2 regions of the Bacillus halotolerans genome follow, and region 1 is predicted to be linked to the other one. Evidence: predicted binding sites of a transcription regulator. Region 1 holds the regulator's gene; the other holds the start of a gene.
What was found. The regulator Rex, encoded in region 1, represses fermentation and respiration genes when NADH is low (regulators of the CRP and FNR family bind a similar motif). The targets are predictions, from matches to a motif close to TTGTGAAATATTTCACAA.
Positions count from the first base shown of each region.

Region 2: the regulator Rex is predicted to act here: its motif matches at 3,352-3,369, upstream of DIC78_RS12300 (YwiC-like family protein).

Region 1 is NZ_CP029364.1:1,353,397-1,361,131, forward strand. Features, by position in the region: gene DIC78_RS06795 (CPBP family intramembrane glutamic endopeptidase) at 1-163, shown strand, start outside; gene DIC78_RS06800 (DUF4305 domain-containing protein) at 160-351, shown strand; gene tatC (twin-arginine translocase subunit TatC) at 397-1,155, opposite strand; gene tatAY (sec-independent protein translocase protein TatAY) at 1,162-1,335, opposite strand; gene DIC78_RS06815 (redox-sensing transcriptional repressor Rex) at 1,357-2,004, opposite strand; gene moaC (cyclic pyranopterin monophosphate synthase MoaC) at 2,001-2,513, opposite strand; gene DIC78_RS06825 (ABC-F family ATP-binding cassette domain-containing protein) at 2,640-4,568, shown strand; gene tsaD (tRNA (adenosine(37)-N6)-threonylcarbamoyltransferase complex transferase subunit TsaD) at 4,796-5,836, opposite strand; gene rimI (ribosomal protein S18-alanine N-acetyltransferase) at 5,829-6,284, opposite strand; gene tsaB (tRNA (adenosine(37)-N6)-threonylcarbamoyltransferase complex dimerization subunit type 1 TsaB) at 6,294-6,983, opposite strand; gene tsaE (tRNA (adenosine(37)-N6)-threonylcarbamoyltransferase complex ATPase subunit type 1 TsaE) at 6,964-7,440, opposite strand; gene thiL (thiamine-phosphate kinase) at 7,455-7,735, opposite strand, start outside.
Region 2 is NZ_CP029364.1:2,404,594-2,412,328, forward strand. Features, by position in the region: gene argS (arginine--tRNA ligase) at 1-381, shown strand, start outside; gene DIC78_RS12290 (nitrate/nitrite transporter) at 516-1,703, shown strand; gene DIC78_RS12295 (fumarate/nitrate reduction transcriptional regulator Fnr) at 1,814-2,530, shown strand; gene DIC78_RS12300 (YwiC-like family protein) at 2,563-3,282, opposite strand; gene DIC78_RS12305 (cyclic nucleotide-binding domain-containing protein) at 3,426-3,902, shown strand; gene DIC78_RS12310 (nitrate reductase subunit alpha) at 4,058-7,735, shown strand, end outside; gene narH (nitrate reductase subunit beta) at 7,734-7,735, shown strand, end outside.

The DNA.
Region 1 (7,735 bases):
CTTTGCATTTCTATATGCGAGAACCAAACGGATTTGGGTGCCGATTTTCGCCCATGTAATGATGAATACATTCGTCGTCATTATGCAGCTTGAGCCTGTTCAGAAATACCTTGAACAGCAAAGCACACAAATGCAATTGATTATTGGAGGATTATTTTCATGAGAAACCCGATAGTGTGGGGAATGATCTACTTTGCCGTAGGGTGCATCTTTACTTATCTCGCCGCAAGCTCGCCAGGCAGCATGTGGTCATTTTACTCCATCCTGCTGATGGTGTTCGCTGCATACAACATCAGCATTTCTTTTAAGATGTTCGCCTTTTCATTTAAAATAAAGAAGAACCAGAAATAAAGAAAATCCATTTCTCTTCTATGAGAAATGGATTTTTTATGTTGGCTAAGAAGAAACGTCCTGATCGGCAGCACTGCTTTTCTGCGCTTTCCGATAGGCAGCCTTCGATATTAAAATACTGATTTCATACAAAATCAAGAGCGGAACAGTCACCATCATATGAGACAAAAGCTCAGGTGGTGTAATCAGAGCAGCAATCACAAGCATCGTAAAGTACGCATACTTTCTGATTTTCGCTAAGAACATCGGTGTCACAATTCCAAGCCTTGTCAAAAACATAAGGATGACCGGCATTTGAAACAACAGTCCAAACGGAATCGTCAGCTGCAGAAGAAAATGAAAATATTCATTAATTCCAATCACCTGAGTGACATTCAAATCCTGAGAAATCCGTTTCATAAAATCGACAACAAAAGGAAATAAAATATAATAGGAAAAAGATAAACCCGCTAAAAACAGCAAAATAGAGATCGGAATGTAGCTGAGCGTTACTTTGCGCTCCTTTTCATAGAGGCCCGGGCTCACAAAAGCCCAAAGCTGATAAAGAATAACCGGCGAAGTCAGGACAATCCCGATGATAAACGCAAACTGCATAAACACATAAAGCGGGTCTGTCAGATTAAACGCATTGAGCGTGAGCTCCTTCGCTTCATCCGTTTCTTGCAGATACACTATAATCGGCTTCGCTAAAAAAAATCCCGCGATAAAGAAAACGACAAACGCCAGCGCCACAACCAGCAATCGTTTTCGAAGCTCCGCAATATGCTCCAGCAGCGACATTTGATTCACTTTCATTTGTGTCATCCTAACTTACTGATTCTCTTTCTTTTTTTCCTCATCATCACTCGCTAATCCTTTAGTAGCGTTTTTGAATTCACGAAGTGTGTCTCCAGCCGCTTTTCCCAACTCAGGCAGCTTTTTGGGGCCAAAGATAATCAGAGCAACGATTGCGATAACAGCAAGGCTTCCAGGACCGATCGGCATATTTGGGCTCCTCCTTTCCGGTTACTCGATTTCCTCTAAAACAGAATAATGCTTCAAGAAATAAACCAGTGACTGAAGCTCTACAGCTAAATCTATATGATGAATTCGAATGTGTTCCGGCACATTCAAACGGGCCGGCGTAAAATTAAGAATACCCTTGATCCCTAACGCAACCAATCTGTCGGTAATCGATTGGGCCGCAACTGCGGGCACTGTCAAAATGGCAACTGATTCGCCTTTTACATGCTTTTCAAGATCATCGAGGTTAAAGACGGGCACACCGCCTACCTCAGTTCCTATTTTACTCTCATTTATATCAAAAGCCATAGAAATTTTTGTGTTATTATTTTTTGTGAAATTATAGTGAAGAAACGCTGTTCCTAAGTTTCCGACACCAATCAAGATAACGTCTGTCATTTCATCCTGATCCAGCGTTTTTCGGAAAAATGACAGCAAATAATCGACATTATATCCGTATCCTTTTTTGCCAAGAGCTCCAAAATAGGAAAAATCCCTGCGAATCGTGGCAGAATCAACCTTTACGGCATCGCTGAGTTCAGCGGATGATACACGCTGTTTTCCTGACGCATGCAGATTCTTTAAAAAGCGATAATAAAGCGGCAGCCGTTTTGCCGTCGCCTGCGGAATTTTTGATTGATCCTTATTCATTTTTGGTCCTCCAAATTATACTCGGATAGTTCTCTTTTAAAGTCACCGTTTTTCCCGCCTGTCTTTTCCAGCAAGCAGGTAGGGCCGATGACCATCCCCTTATCAAGCGCCTTGCACATATCGTAAACAGTAAGGGCACACACCGATGCAGAAGTTAGCGCTTCCATTTCCACACCTGTACTCCCTTTCGTTTTGACCTGTGCTTTTATATGAAGTATAACTTCTGTTTCTTTTATTTTCCAGTCAAACGAAATATCGACCCCGCTCAAGGATAGCGGATGGCACATCGGGATGATATTTGATGTTTGTTTCGCAGCCATAATACCCGCCACCTGAGCGACAGCAAGTACATCTCCTTTGCCGATACCATGGCTTTTTATTTTCTCGTACACTTCACTCTTCATGTGTACGCTTGATACAGCCGCCGCAGTACGGACAGTCGAAGATTTTTCGCTGATATCCACCATCTGGGCTCTGCCCTGTTCATTAAAATGAGAAAATCCATTCATAGTAAAAACTCTCCTTAAACAGATCATACACTATTTTCTTCTCTATGTCTTATTCGGCCAATGTATTGTTTGCTGAGTTCTGGTTCATAAGCTACACTTAACTTATTATAGCAGAGGTGAAATAATATGATGATCTTACAAATTAATCAGCTTTCCAAATCATTTGGTGCTGATACTATTTTAAACAATATAAAGCTGGAAGTCAGAAACCGTGATCGCGTCGCTATTGTAGGAAGAAACGGCGCTGGGAAATCTACACTCCTTAAAATTATCGCAGGTCACCTTTCATATGAAAAGGGTGAAATGATCAAGCCGAAAGATATCACAATGGGCTATTTGGCCCAGCATACCGGCTTGGATTCTAAGCTTACCATAAAAGAAGAGCTGCTGACTGTTTTTGATCACTTAAAAGCGATGGAAAAAGAAATGCGAAACATAGAAGAAAAAATGGCGGCAGCTGACCCAAGTGAACTGGAAAGCATCATGAAAACCTACGACCGCCTTCAGCAGGAATTTAAAGATAAAGGCGGCTATCAATATGAAGCAGATGTCAGATCTGTGCTGCACGGTCTCGGCTTCAGCCATTTTGACGATTCAACACAGGTGCAAAGCCTAAGCGGTGGTCAGAAAACAAGACTGGCCTTGGGTAAGCTTCTGTTAACACAGCCCGACCTTCTCATTCTAGATGAGCCGACCAACCATCTGGACATTGATACGCTGACATGGCTTGAACATTATTTACAAGGCTATTCAGGCGCCATTCTGATTGTTTCTCACGACCGCTACTTTTTGGACAAAGTGGTGAACCAGGTGTACGAGGTATCAAGATCAGAAAGCAAAAAGTATCACGGCAACTACAGCGCTTATCTAGACCAAAAAGCTGCCCAATATGAAAAGGATCTTAAGCTGTATGAAAAACAGCAGGATGAAATCGCCAAGCTGCAGGACTTTGTAGACCGAAATCTAGCGAGAGCCTCAACGACAAAAAGAGCACAAAGCCGGCGGAAACAGCTTGAACGGATGGACGTCATGTCAAAACCGCTCGGCGACGAAAAATCAGCAAATTTTCATTTCGACATTACAAAACAGAGCGGGAACGAGGTCCTGCGGGTTCAGGATCTGACCATCAGCTATGAAAACCAGCCGCCGCTTCTGACAGATGTTTCGTTTAGGCTTCCAAGAGGAGAAAGCGCCGCTCTTGTAGGTCCCAACGGAATCGGAAAATCAACCTTGCTCAAAACATTAATAAACACACTGAAGCCGGATCAGGGAACAATAGCGTACGGCTCAAATGTCAGTATCGGTTACTATGACCAGGAACAAGCTGAGCTGACCTCCTCTAAACGCGTCATTGATGAGCTGTGGGACGAGTATCCGGAGCTTCAAGAGAAAGAAATCAGAACGTGCCTCGGAAATTTCTTATTCTCCGGGGATGATGTGCTTAAACCCGTCCATTCCCTAAGCGGAGGCGAAAAAGCAAGAGTGGCCCTGGCAAAGCTGATGCTGCAAAAAGCTAACTTTCTCATTCTTGATGAGCCGACGAACCATCTTGACTTAGACAGCAAAGAAGTTCTCGAAAACGCCTTGATCGATTATCCGGGCACATTGTTATTTGTCTCACATGACAGATATTTTATTAATAGAATCGCAACAAGGGTATATGAGCTTTCTCCAAACCATATTGAAGAATATCTCGGAGATTACGATTATTATACAGAGAAAAAAACACAGCAGCTGGAATTGGAGAAAATGAAACAGCAAGAGGAAACTGAAAAAGCCACGGTTGCAATGAAATCCGACTCTAAACGTTCTTATGAGGAAGAAAAAGAATGGAAAAAGAAAGAACGACAACGACTCAGACGCATAGAAGAAATTGAAACGACAGTTCAAACCATAGAAGAAAAAATCAGTCACAATGATGAATTACTTTGTGATCCGGAAGTATATCAGGACCACGAAAAGGTACAAGCCATCCACGCTGACAACGAGAAACTCAATCAAGAATTGGAAAACCTATTATCAGAATGGGAAGAACTATCCACAGAAGAAGATTAAAAAAAGTCAAGCACCTCTTTTTTAGAGGTGCTTTTTATCCACAGAAAATAACCTTATAAGCAAACGAAGAAAGCGGTTTATACACAATATCCACAAAATATTCTGAATTTATCCACTTTATTAACAGCCTCTCAACCCCTTTACCCATCTATATCTCTATAATTACTCACAGATATGTGGATAAATTGAGAATTATCTGTTAATAACAATAAAAAAGCCTCACGCCATTATGTCGTGAGACCCTGGTAAGAAGTCAGTTCAAGACCAGGCTGGCCATTCATATCATATGATCCGCGAATCCCTTTTTCAAAAGCAATTGTACCGGCCGCAGCAATCATTGCAGCATTATCCGTACATAAGGATAGCGGAGGAATGATGAGCGCCGTCCCCTCATGCTGGGAAAATTCCTTCTGTAACGCAGCTCTGAGTCCTCTGTTTGCAGCTACTCCGCCGGCCAAAAGAACCTGTTTGACACCATATTCTTTTGCAGCGCGTGCCGTTTTTGTCACTAAGACATCAATGACGCTATTCTGAAAACTGGCAGAAAGATCTTCCGGCGCAATTTCCTGTCCTTTTTGAGCCGCGTTATGAAGCGTATTGATCACAGCTGATTTCAGCCCGCTAAAGCTGAAATTATAAGAACCTTCTTCAAGCCATGCGCGAGGCAGAGGAATAGTGTCATTCCCTGATTCCGCAAGCTTGTCAATCTGCGGTCCGCCTGGATACGGGAGACCCATTGTTCTCGCCACTTTGTCATAAGCTTCCCCTGCTGCGTCATCGAGTGTTTCCCCGATTACTTCAAATGAACCGTGTTCTTTCATATAAACCAATTCCGTATGGCCGCCGGAAACGACCAATGCAAGCGCTGGAAAAACAATCTCTTCTACCAAACGGTTTGCGTAGATATGGCCCGCTATATGATGGACTCCAACTAACGGAATATGATGCGCAAAGCTCAATGCTTTAGCGGCGTTTACCCCGATTAGCAGTGCTCCCACCAATCCCGGGCCTTCAGTAACTGCAATCGCATCTATGTCACGATATGTCATGTCTGCTTTACGGAAAGCCTCTTCGATCACTAAAGTGATTTGCTCCACATGATGTCTTGATGCTATTTCCGGCACAACCCCTCCGAATCGTTTATGGCTTTCAATTTGAGAGGCCACAACGTTCGAGACGATTTCTGTTCCGTTTTTGACAATAGCTGCTGCCGTTTCATCGCAGCTCGTTTCGATTCCTAATATATAAAGATCTTTTTGCTCATTCATTTATCGTCACCCACATAATTAACGCATCTTCCCCGTTATCAGTATAATAGTTCTTTCTTATTCCGCCGGGCTGCATCCCGAACTTTTTATATAAACTTTGAGCAGGGTGATTGGAAACCCTCACTTCAAGCGAAAGCCGCCTCGCCTCTTTTTCTTTACAAAGCTCGAGAGCTGAACGAAAAAGTGCTTCTCCTAAAGACTGGCCCCTATACTCTGGTTTAATCGCTATATTTGTGATTTGGGCGTCGTCCATCACAATCCAAATCCCGCAATAACCCGCGATACAATCGTCCTTTTCAATCACGAGATAGTGGGCATACGGATTTTCAAGCAATTCATGATAAAACGAATCCTTCGTCCAGGGAGACGTAAAGGAGGATGTTTCAATTTCGTATACGTGATCAACATCATCAAGCTGCATTTTTCTGACTGCTGCTTTTGTTTTCATCCTATCACCCTACTTTTGACTTTCAATCCATTTCGCTTCAGCTTCTGCAAGCCGCAAATAATCCGGCACAAGCCCGTGAATATCAGCAGCTTCCCTATCCGCACCCAAGTAAGCCAATTCTGAAGGGCGGGGATTATGCTGAACCGCAGACCCTATGATTCCTTTTGTTCCTAATACATCCAGTATCGTCTCCTTGTGTATGGATGTATCATGTCCTAAAAACAAAACAGAGCGATCTTTCTCTTTTAGCATCTCCAGCCACTCTGTCAGCATCACATTTTGATCCGGCACAGCCTGTTCTAAAAGCCCGTTTTTATATTCATAAAGACCTGTATACACCTGTCCGCGTCTCGCATCAAATATAGGGCTGATCAGACCGTCAAAGTGACGTCCATTTGCCGCGAGCGCTTCAAGACTTGAAACAGCAGAAATCGGAATGTTTAAAGACCAGGCAAGTGTTTTGGCAATGGTTACACCGATTCTCACCCCTGTGTACGAGCCAGGACCTTTTGCGACAACAATTTTAGAAAGATCCTGCGGGGTTGTATCACAATCATTCAGCAAAGAATGAACAGCAGGCATCGCTCTCACAGAGTGATTCTTTTTTAAATATGTCATGTATTCTGCTATGACAGTGTTGTCCCGAAGCAGCGCTATGCCTAAAGTATAATTCGATGTATCAATTGCTAATATTGTCATGTCTACTTATCTCCTCACAAAGCATTTCATACCGATTCCCCACAGCTGTAAAGGTGATCTCTCTTTCATCATCACCAGCTCTTTTAATGACAATTTGCAGTCGCTCCTGCGGAAGCTGCTCTTCAATTAAATGCGCCCATTCCACTAAGCAGACACCTTGTCCATGAAAATATTCATCAAGTCCTAAATCTTCACTCTCGTCTTCCATTCTGTATACATCCATATGAAAAAGAGGAAGTGAACCATCGTTATATTCTTTTATGATCGTAAACGTCGGACTGTTTACAACACGTGTAATTCCAAGTCCTTCAGCAAAACCTTTTGTAAAGGTTGTTTTCCCAGCTCCTAAATCGCCCTCTAATGTCAGGACGTCCCCAGGCTTTGAAAACGATGCAGTCAGCTTAGCAATCGCTTTTGTTTCTTCAGGATTTACAGTTCTCCATTTTAATTGCTTCACACGAGTCACCCGTCTTATTTAAAATGATTATACCCTTTTTTCTCTAAAGTCATTGTTTCTTCATCTGTCTTTAATACGACATTGGATTCTGTCTTTTCACGGACACATCCAATCTTTGTAATTGGCAGTTGAAGTCTGCTGCACTCCTGCTGTAACACTTCCCAGTCTTCCTTTGAGATCGTCCCAGTCAGCTCAAAATCCTCTCCGCCAAACAAAGCCCATTCCTTCCATTTGGAATTTAACTTAGGCAAGTCCGGATGAACTGGAAGAAGGCTCTCGTCAATTTCTATTGAAA
Region 2 (7,735 bases), 1.1 Mb from region 1:
GAAAACCCTGTGTATTATGCGCAATACGCACATGCCCGCATTTGCAGCATGCTTCGCCAAGGGGAAGAGCAAGGACTTAAGCCGGCGGCAGACCTTGATTTCAGCCCTATTCAATCAGAAAAAGAATATGATCTGCTGAAAACAATCGGCGGTTTCCCAGAGGCAGTGGCGGAAGCGGCGGAAAAACGAATTCCGCACCGTGTGACGAATTATATTTATGACTTGGCTTCAGCTCTGCACAGCTTCTACAATGCGGAGAAAGTCATCGACCCTGAAAACGAAGAGAAAAGCCGCGCGCGCTTAGCTTTAATGAAAGCAACGCAAATCACGCTGAACAACGCGCTTCAATTGATCGGCGTATCGGCTCCTGAAAAAATGTAACCAAGCTGAAAGGACAAAGCCAGAGGGCTTTGTCCTTTTTTTGTTAAAAAATCGTGTGATATAGTTCACAATCTTCTTCGCCGAGTTTTTGTATGATAAGGCTGATTATTGAATCAGTGAAAGGGGCAAGCCGAATGATTAACCGTCAACACTTTCAATTATCGCTGCAGTCATTAAGCTTGGTGGCAGGGTTTATGGTTTGGGTGCTGATTTCGTCACTTATTTCCCAAATCACATTAGATATTCATTTGAGCAAAGGCGAAATTTCCTTGGTAACGGCCATACCCGTTATATTAGGATCGCTTCTCCGCATTCCGCTGGGGTATTTGACCAACAGGTTTGGCGCGCGGATCATTTTTATGATCAGCTTTATATTGCTTTTATTCCCTGTATTTTGGATCAGTATTGCAGATTCCCTGTTTGATTTAATCGCGGGCGGTTTTTTCTTAGGGATTGGGGGAGCCGTTTTTTCCATTGGGGTTACATCTCTTCCGAAGTACTATCCTAAAGAAAAACATGGCGTTGTAAACGGTATTTACGGTGCCGGGAATATCGGAACCGCGATCACTACATTTGCAGCTCCCGTGATTGCTCAAGCGGCGGGGTGGAAAAGTACGGTGCAAATGTATATGGCTCTGTTGGCTTTATTTGCTTTGCTGCACTTTTTCTTCGGTGACCGGCATGAGAAGAAAGTGAAGGTGTCCGTAAAGACTCAAATCAAAGCCGTTTACCGAAATCATGTGCTGTGGTTTCTGAGTCTCTTTTATTTTATTACGTTTGGCGCCTTTGTCGCTTTTACAATCTATCTGCCAAACTTTCTTGTTGAGCAGTTTGATCTGAGTCCTGCGGATGCCGGGCTGCGGACGGCAGGTTTTATTGCTGTATCCACGCTGCTCAGGCCGGCGGGCGGGTGGCTGGCTGATAAAGTGAGTCCGCTCCGCATCCTGATGTTTGTCTTTGCCGGCCTGACATTATCGGGCGTCATCCTGTCGTTTTCGCCGACGATCGGCATTTATGCCTTTGGGGCGTTAACGGTTGCGGTGTGCTCCGGGATTGGAAACGGGACGGTTTTTAAACTGGTTCCTTTCTATTTTTCTAAGCAGGCGGGAATCGCCAACGGAGTTGTGTCTGCCATGGGCGGATTAGGCGGCTTTTTCCCTCCGCTGATCCTGGCGAGTGTATTTCAGGCGACGGGACAATACGCCATCGGATTTATGGCGCTTTCGGAAGTCGCGTTAGCAAGCTTTGTCATTGTCATATGGATGTATTGGCAGGAAAGAATGAAAACACACACAGAGAGAAGCGGGCACAGCGTAAACTGACGGGCCGCCGGCGATTGGGGAATTCACGAGATTGTAAGTTTTTTCTGAAAAGCGCAAATGATTTCACGTTACAATAGATACACAACGTGACTTTTCTTCGAGGTGAGCTCATGAACTTTCTCTCTGTTCGAACATCTGATAAGGATCTTATTTCCAGTGATCTTCATCAATTGCTGGAATCCATCAGCACAAAAAGAAAAATCGAAAAACACACATACCTGTTTCGAGAAGGAATGGATGCAGAAGAGCTTTATCTGATTCAGTCAGGACTCATTGAAATCGGGAAGCTTACGGCTGACGGCAAAGACCTGACGCTTAGAATCTGCCAAAAAAATGATATTGTCGGTGAATTAACACTTTTCACAGAAGAACCGAGATATATGCTCAGTGCAAAAGTACTGGAGGATGGCGAAGTGCTCGTCATCAATAAGAGCAGACTTGAAAAGGAACTTATCCACAACGGTGCTTTGACATTTGAATTTATGAAATGGATGAGCACCCATTTGCGCAAAATTCAATCCAAAATCAGAGACCTTCTTCTTCATGGCAAAAAAGGGGCGCTCTACTCCACCCTCATCCGCTTGTCAAACAGCTATGGGGTGAACCGGAGTGACGGTATTCTCATTAACATTGCCCTGACAAACCAGGATTTGGCAAAATTTTGCGCGGCTGCAAGAGAGAGCGTCAACCGCATGCTGGGGGATCTCCGCAAACAAGGGGTTATTTCAATAGAGGATTCCGGAAAGATTGTACTGCATCAGCGGGACTATTTACGGTGTGAGATTGAGTGCGAAAATTGCCCGTTAGAGATTTGTAATATTGATTAAGAGGAAACAAGGACAGCAATATGTCCTTGTTTTTATCTTGTTAGCCAAATACACATGATGGCGAAAAAGAAGCACGCATTGACGATTTCAAGTATGCCGATCGTTTGAACAGGCCACTTCTTTCCGTGAAAAAACCATGCACGCAAACTGCTGGGGATAAAGGCGAGAACGGCCCATCCACCTCCGAGAGCTGCGGAAAGTAAGGGGAGGATCAGGTGATAGCCCCACGACCAGTAAGCAAATACTCTATTATTCTTCTCCCGGATCACCGACTTCACATAAAATGAACTTCCGATAAAAAACAAAGCAGATTGTGCGAAAATAAACCATGCCCAGCCGTCAAGAGTCTCCGTCCCCAGCCAGCAGCTGGCGAGTCCGCCTGTACAAAAGAATAAGACGCCCGCAAAATCATTCAGCAGCGCTCGTTCATTTTTTAGCCGGGCATAATACACATGAATGAGAAACAGCGGCAGCAAAGAAAAGGCAAGCCAGATAAAAGACGGCTTATGGATGACAGCGGCAAGCAAAAAGCTGCAGGCTGGAAAACTGTAAGAAATTATCCACTTTTGATAGGGTTTGATTTGTTTCTTTTTTAATGCCAGCGTAACAGGATAAACAGCCAAATAAAGAAAAAGCCAGCCTAAAAATAGGGGTATATGCCAAAGAACCGCTCCTCCCTTCACCATACCGAGGCAAAACGGAATCAGCAGCATGGCCCAAGCGCCGTGCTGCTTCGGAATAAGCGCCTTCATCGAAACACTCCTTTCTTGTTTCATTATAAAAGCAAAAATACCGCCAATAAGTGACATTCATCATATCATCTGTGAAATACATCACTGCTGTCATGGATCGGCCGGGCTACACTAAAGCTATCCTTAGCACAGGAGGCTTCCCTATGAATCAGTGTGACTATTTATTTTTTTTGAAACAACTTCCTATGTTTAATGAAGTGCCTCTATCCATTGTCGAAACATTGCTGAATAACGGGACGTTTATCCGCGGTTCATGTGATCAGGATCCATCTTTTCTCCATTCTCAATCCATTTATATTGTATTAAAAGGCAGTATTCGTTTTATTGACAGCAGGCTGCCTGAAGGGTCGCAAACCGTTGCGCTGTGGGAAAAAGGCGATGTGTTTCCCATCGATCAAAAAGGCGGGATGTTTTTATCTCCATTCATTTCAGTCCGAACATCCGATGACATTCTTATGCTCAATATCCCTTTTTACATATTAAAGAAAATCATGTCCTATTATCCGCAGCTGCAGATGAATTTTCTGGTGATGCTCCAGCAAAATGTCTTTTTCTCTTATGAGCTGTTTTTGCGATACATGCATAGATCTCAGGACGAAAACGCTGAGCCCGATTCCTAAAAGGAACCGGGTTTTTTGTTCGGTATTTCCATTCCTTCTTCCTCATGTGAACTTTCTGTGAAAAAAGGGGAGTGTGTGACATAGTTCACAAGGAAACATCCTGCCTCTGTATATAGTGAATTTAGAATACCTGACTCGGAAGGAGTGAAATATTCATGAAAAAAAAGAAAATGAGTCCGTTGTTTAGGAGATTAAACTATTTCTCTCCTATTGAGCATCAATCAAATAAACATAGCCAAACAACCTATGAAGATCGTGATTGGGAGAATGTATACAGAAACAGATGGCAGTACGATAAGGTCGTCCGCTCTACCCACGGTGTCAACTGCACAGGGTCCTGCAGCTGGAATATATACGTGAAAAACGGCATCGTCACGTGGGAGGGTCAAAACTTGAATTATCCGTCAACCGGCCCGGATATGCCTGATTTCGAACCGAGAGGCTGTCCGCGGGGGGCCAGTTTTTCATGGTATATTTACAGCCCGCTCCGTGTGAAATATCCGTACGTGCGCAGTGTGCTGATCAATTTGTGGCGGGAAGCATTGCAGGCTCATCAAAACCCTTTGGAAGCATGGAAATCGATCGTTGAAAATCCGGATAAAGCGAAGTCCTATAAACAGGCGCGGGGAAAGGGCGGCTTTGTGCGCGCTGAATGGCCGGAGGTGCTGAAGCTGATTTCTGCTTCTTTGCTGTATACGGTTATAACATACGGCCCTGACCGGAATATCGGGTTTTCTCCGATTCCGGCTATGTCTATGATCAGCCATGCGTCAGGCTCGCGGTTTATGTCTTTGATTGGCGGCCCTATGCTCAGTTTCTATGATTGGTATGCGGATCTTCCCCCGGCATCCCCGCAAATCTGGGGCGACCAGACAGACGTCCCGGAAAGCAGTGATTGGTACAACTCAGGCTATATCATCACATGGGGCTCCAATGTGCCGTTAACGAGGACGCCGGATGCGCATTTTTTGGCAGAAGCCCGCTATAAAGGCGCTAAGGTCATCTCAATCAGCCCGGATTTCGCGGAATCCTCTAAATTTGCAGATGACTGGCTGAGCATCCGCCAAGGAACAGACGGCGCGCTTGCGATGGCGATGGGTCATGTGATCCTGCAGGAGTTTTACGTTAATCAGAAGACAGAGCGTTTCATAGAGTATGCAAAGCAATATACGGATTTCCCGTTCTTTGTCACTCTAACTAAAGAGGATGGCGTGTATACGGCCGGGCGTTTTCTTCATGCAAAGGACATCGGGCGGCAGACGGAGCATGATCAGTGGAAGCCTGCGGTGTGGAATGAACGTACAAGCGCATTCGCGATCCCGCAAGGAACAATAGGCTCCCGCTGGGACGGCCAAAAGAAATGGAACCTGCACATGATAGATGAAGAAACAGGCGAATCGATTGAACCCCGGCTTTCGGTGCTCGGCATAGAGGACGAAATCGGCACGGTTCGAATCCCTTATTTCTCAAATGAGGGGAACAGAGTGCTTGAGCGAGATCTGCCTATAAAAAAACTGGCGCTGGACAATGAGGATGTGTATGTCACAACCGTATTTGACTTGATTTTGGCTAACTACGGCGTGAATCGGGGGATCGGGGCAAAATCAGCCTGCTCGTATGACGATCCTGAGCCGTTTACGCCAGCCTGGCAGGAGCAGGTGACAGGGATCAAAAAAGAGATGGTCATTAACATTGCCAGGGAATTTGCTCAAAATGCGATCGATACAGAGGGCCGGTCCATGATTATCGTAGGAGCGGGGATCAACCACTGGTTCAACTCAGACACGATCTACCGGGCGGTGTTAAATCTTGTTTTACTGGTAGGCGCCCAAGGCGTAAACGGCGGAGGCTGGGCTCATTATGTGGGACAGGAAAAACTCCGTCCTGCTGAAGGCTGGCAGACGATCGCCAACGCTAAGGATTGGGAGGGGGCGCCAAAGCTGCAAAACGGCACTTCCTTTTTCTATTTTGCGACTGACCAGTGGCGCTACGAGGATCAGCCGGTCAGTGACTTAGCATCTCCGATCGCGGCATCCTCCCGCTACAAGCATCACGCCGACTACAATGTGCTGGCGGCAAGACTCGGGTGGCTTCCGTCTTATCCGACATTTGATAAAAACGGAATTGACCTGTACAAAGAAGCTGAAAAAGCGGGAGCGAAGACAACAAAAGACGTTGCTGACTATGTGGCCCGCCAGCTTCAAGAGAAAAAACTGAAATTTGCCATTGAAGATCCTGACAATGAAGCGAATTTTCCGAGAAACCTGTTCGTGTGGAGGGCGAATCTGATCTCCAGTTCGGGAAAAGGGCATGAATATTTTCTCAAGCATCTCTTGGGAACGACGAACGGCTTGATGAATGACGACAGCGACAGTATCCGTCCTGAAGAAATCAAGTGGCGCGAGCAGGCACCGGAAGGAAAGCTCGATTTGTTAATCAATCTCGATTTCCGAATGGCCGGTACCGCCTTGTATTCCGATATCGTGCTTCCGGCGGCGACATGGTATGAAAAACACGATCTCAGCAGCACTGATATGCATCCGTTTATCCACCCCTTTGCCCCGGCTATTTCGGCTCCTTGGGAATCGAAGTCGGACTGGGATATTTTCAAGGCTTTATCAAAAGCCGTCTCCAATCTCGCGGAAGAAGTTGATATGAAGCCGGTAAAAGAAGCTGTCGCCGCACCGCTCCTCCATGACACGATGCAGGAAATGGCGCAGCCTCTCGGAAAAATCAAGGACTGGAGCAAAGGCGAATGCGAAGCCGTCCCGGGGAAAACAATGCCGAACATTCAAGTCGTTGAAAGGGACTACAAACAAATCTTTCATAAAATGACCGCGCTCGGCCCAAACGCCGCCTTAAAACCAAGCGGAACAAAAGGCATGAGCTGGTCGATTGCCGATGAATACGAATCACTCAAAAAAAGGCTGGGAGAAGTCACCACAGACAGTGTCGCAAAGGGATGTCCGAATATAAGCGAGGCCAAGCAGGCGGCAGAAGCCGTTTTAACCCTTTCGTCCACGTCGAATGGAAAAGTTGCCGTAAAAGCATGGGAATCGCTTGAAGACATCACGAATCTGAAGCTGAAAGATCTGGCTGAAGAGCGGGAGGAAGAATGCTTTACGTTCGAACAAATCACGGCTCAGCCCAAAACGGTGATCACATCTCCGGCATTTACAGGCTCGGAAAAAGGCGGGCGCAGGTATTCGCCGTTTACGACAAATGTGGAAAAATTAATCCCTTGGCGTACGCTGACAGGCAGACAATCCTATTATGTCGATCATGAGCTGATGATGGAGTTCGGGGAAACGATGGCGACCTTTAAACCGATCCTCCAGCATCGCCCTTTCTTAAGCAAACGGCCAGATCAAGAGGGCAAAGAAATCGTTCTCAATTATTTAACGCCGCATAATAAATGGTCCGTGCACAGCATGTATTTTGATTCCCTGCCGATGCTTACGCTATTCCGCGGCGGGCCGACAGTATGGATGAATAAAGATGATGCGGCAGATACGGATATCAAAGACAACGATTGGATTGAATGCTTTAACCGAAATGGTGTTGTCGTAGCCAGAGCGGTTCTGTCTCACCGGATACCAAAAGGAATGGCGTTTATGCACCATGCCCAAGACCGCCACATCAACGTGCCCGGCACAAAACTGACCAATAACCGCGGAGGCACCCATAACAGTCCGACAAGGATTCACGTTAAGCCGACACAGATGATCGGCGGCTATGCCCAGCTCAGCTACGGCTTTAACTACTATGGCCCTACGGGGAATCAGCGCGATCTGAATGTGGTCATCCGCAAGCTGAAGGAGGTCGATTGGCTT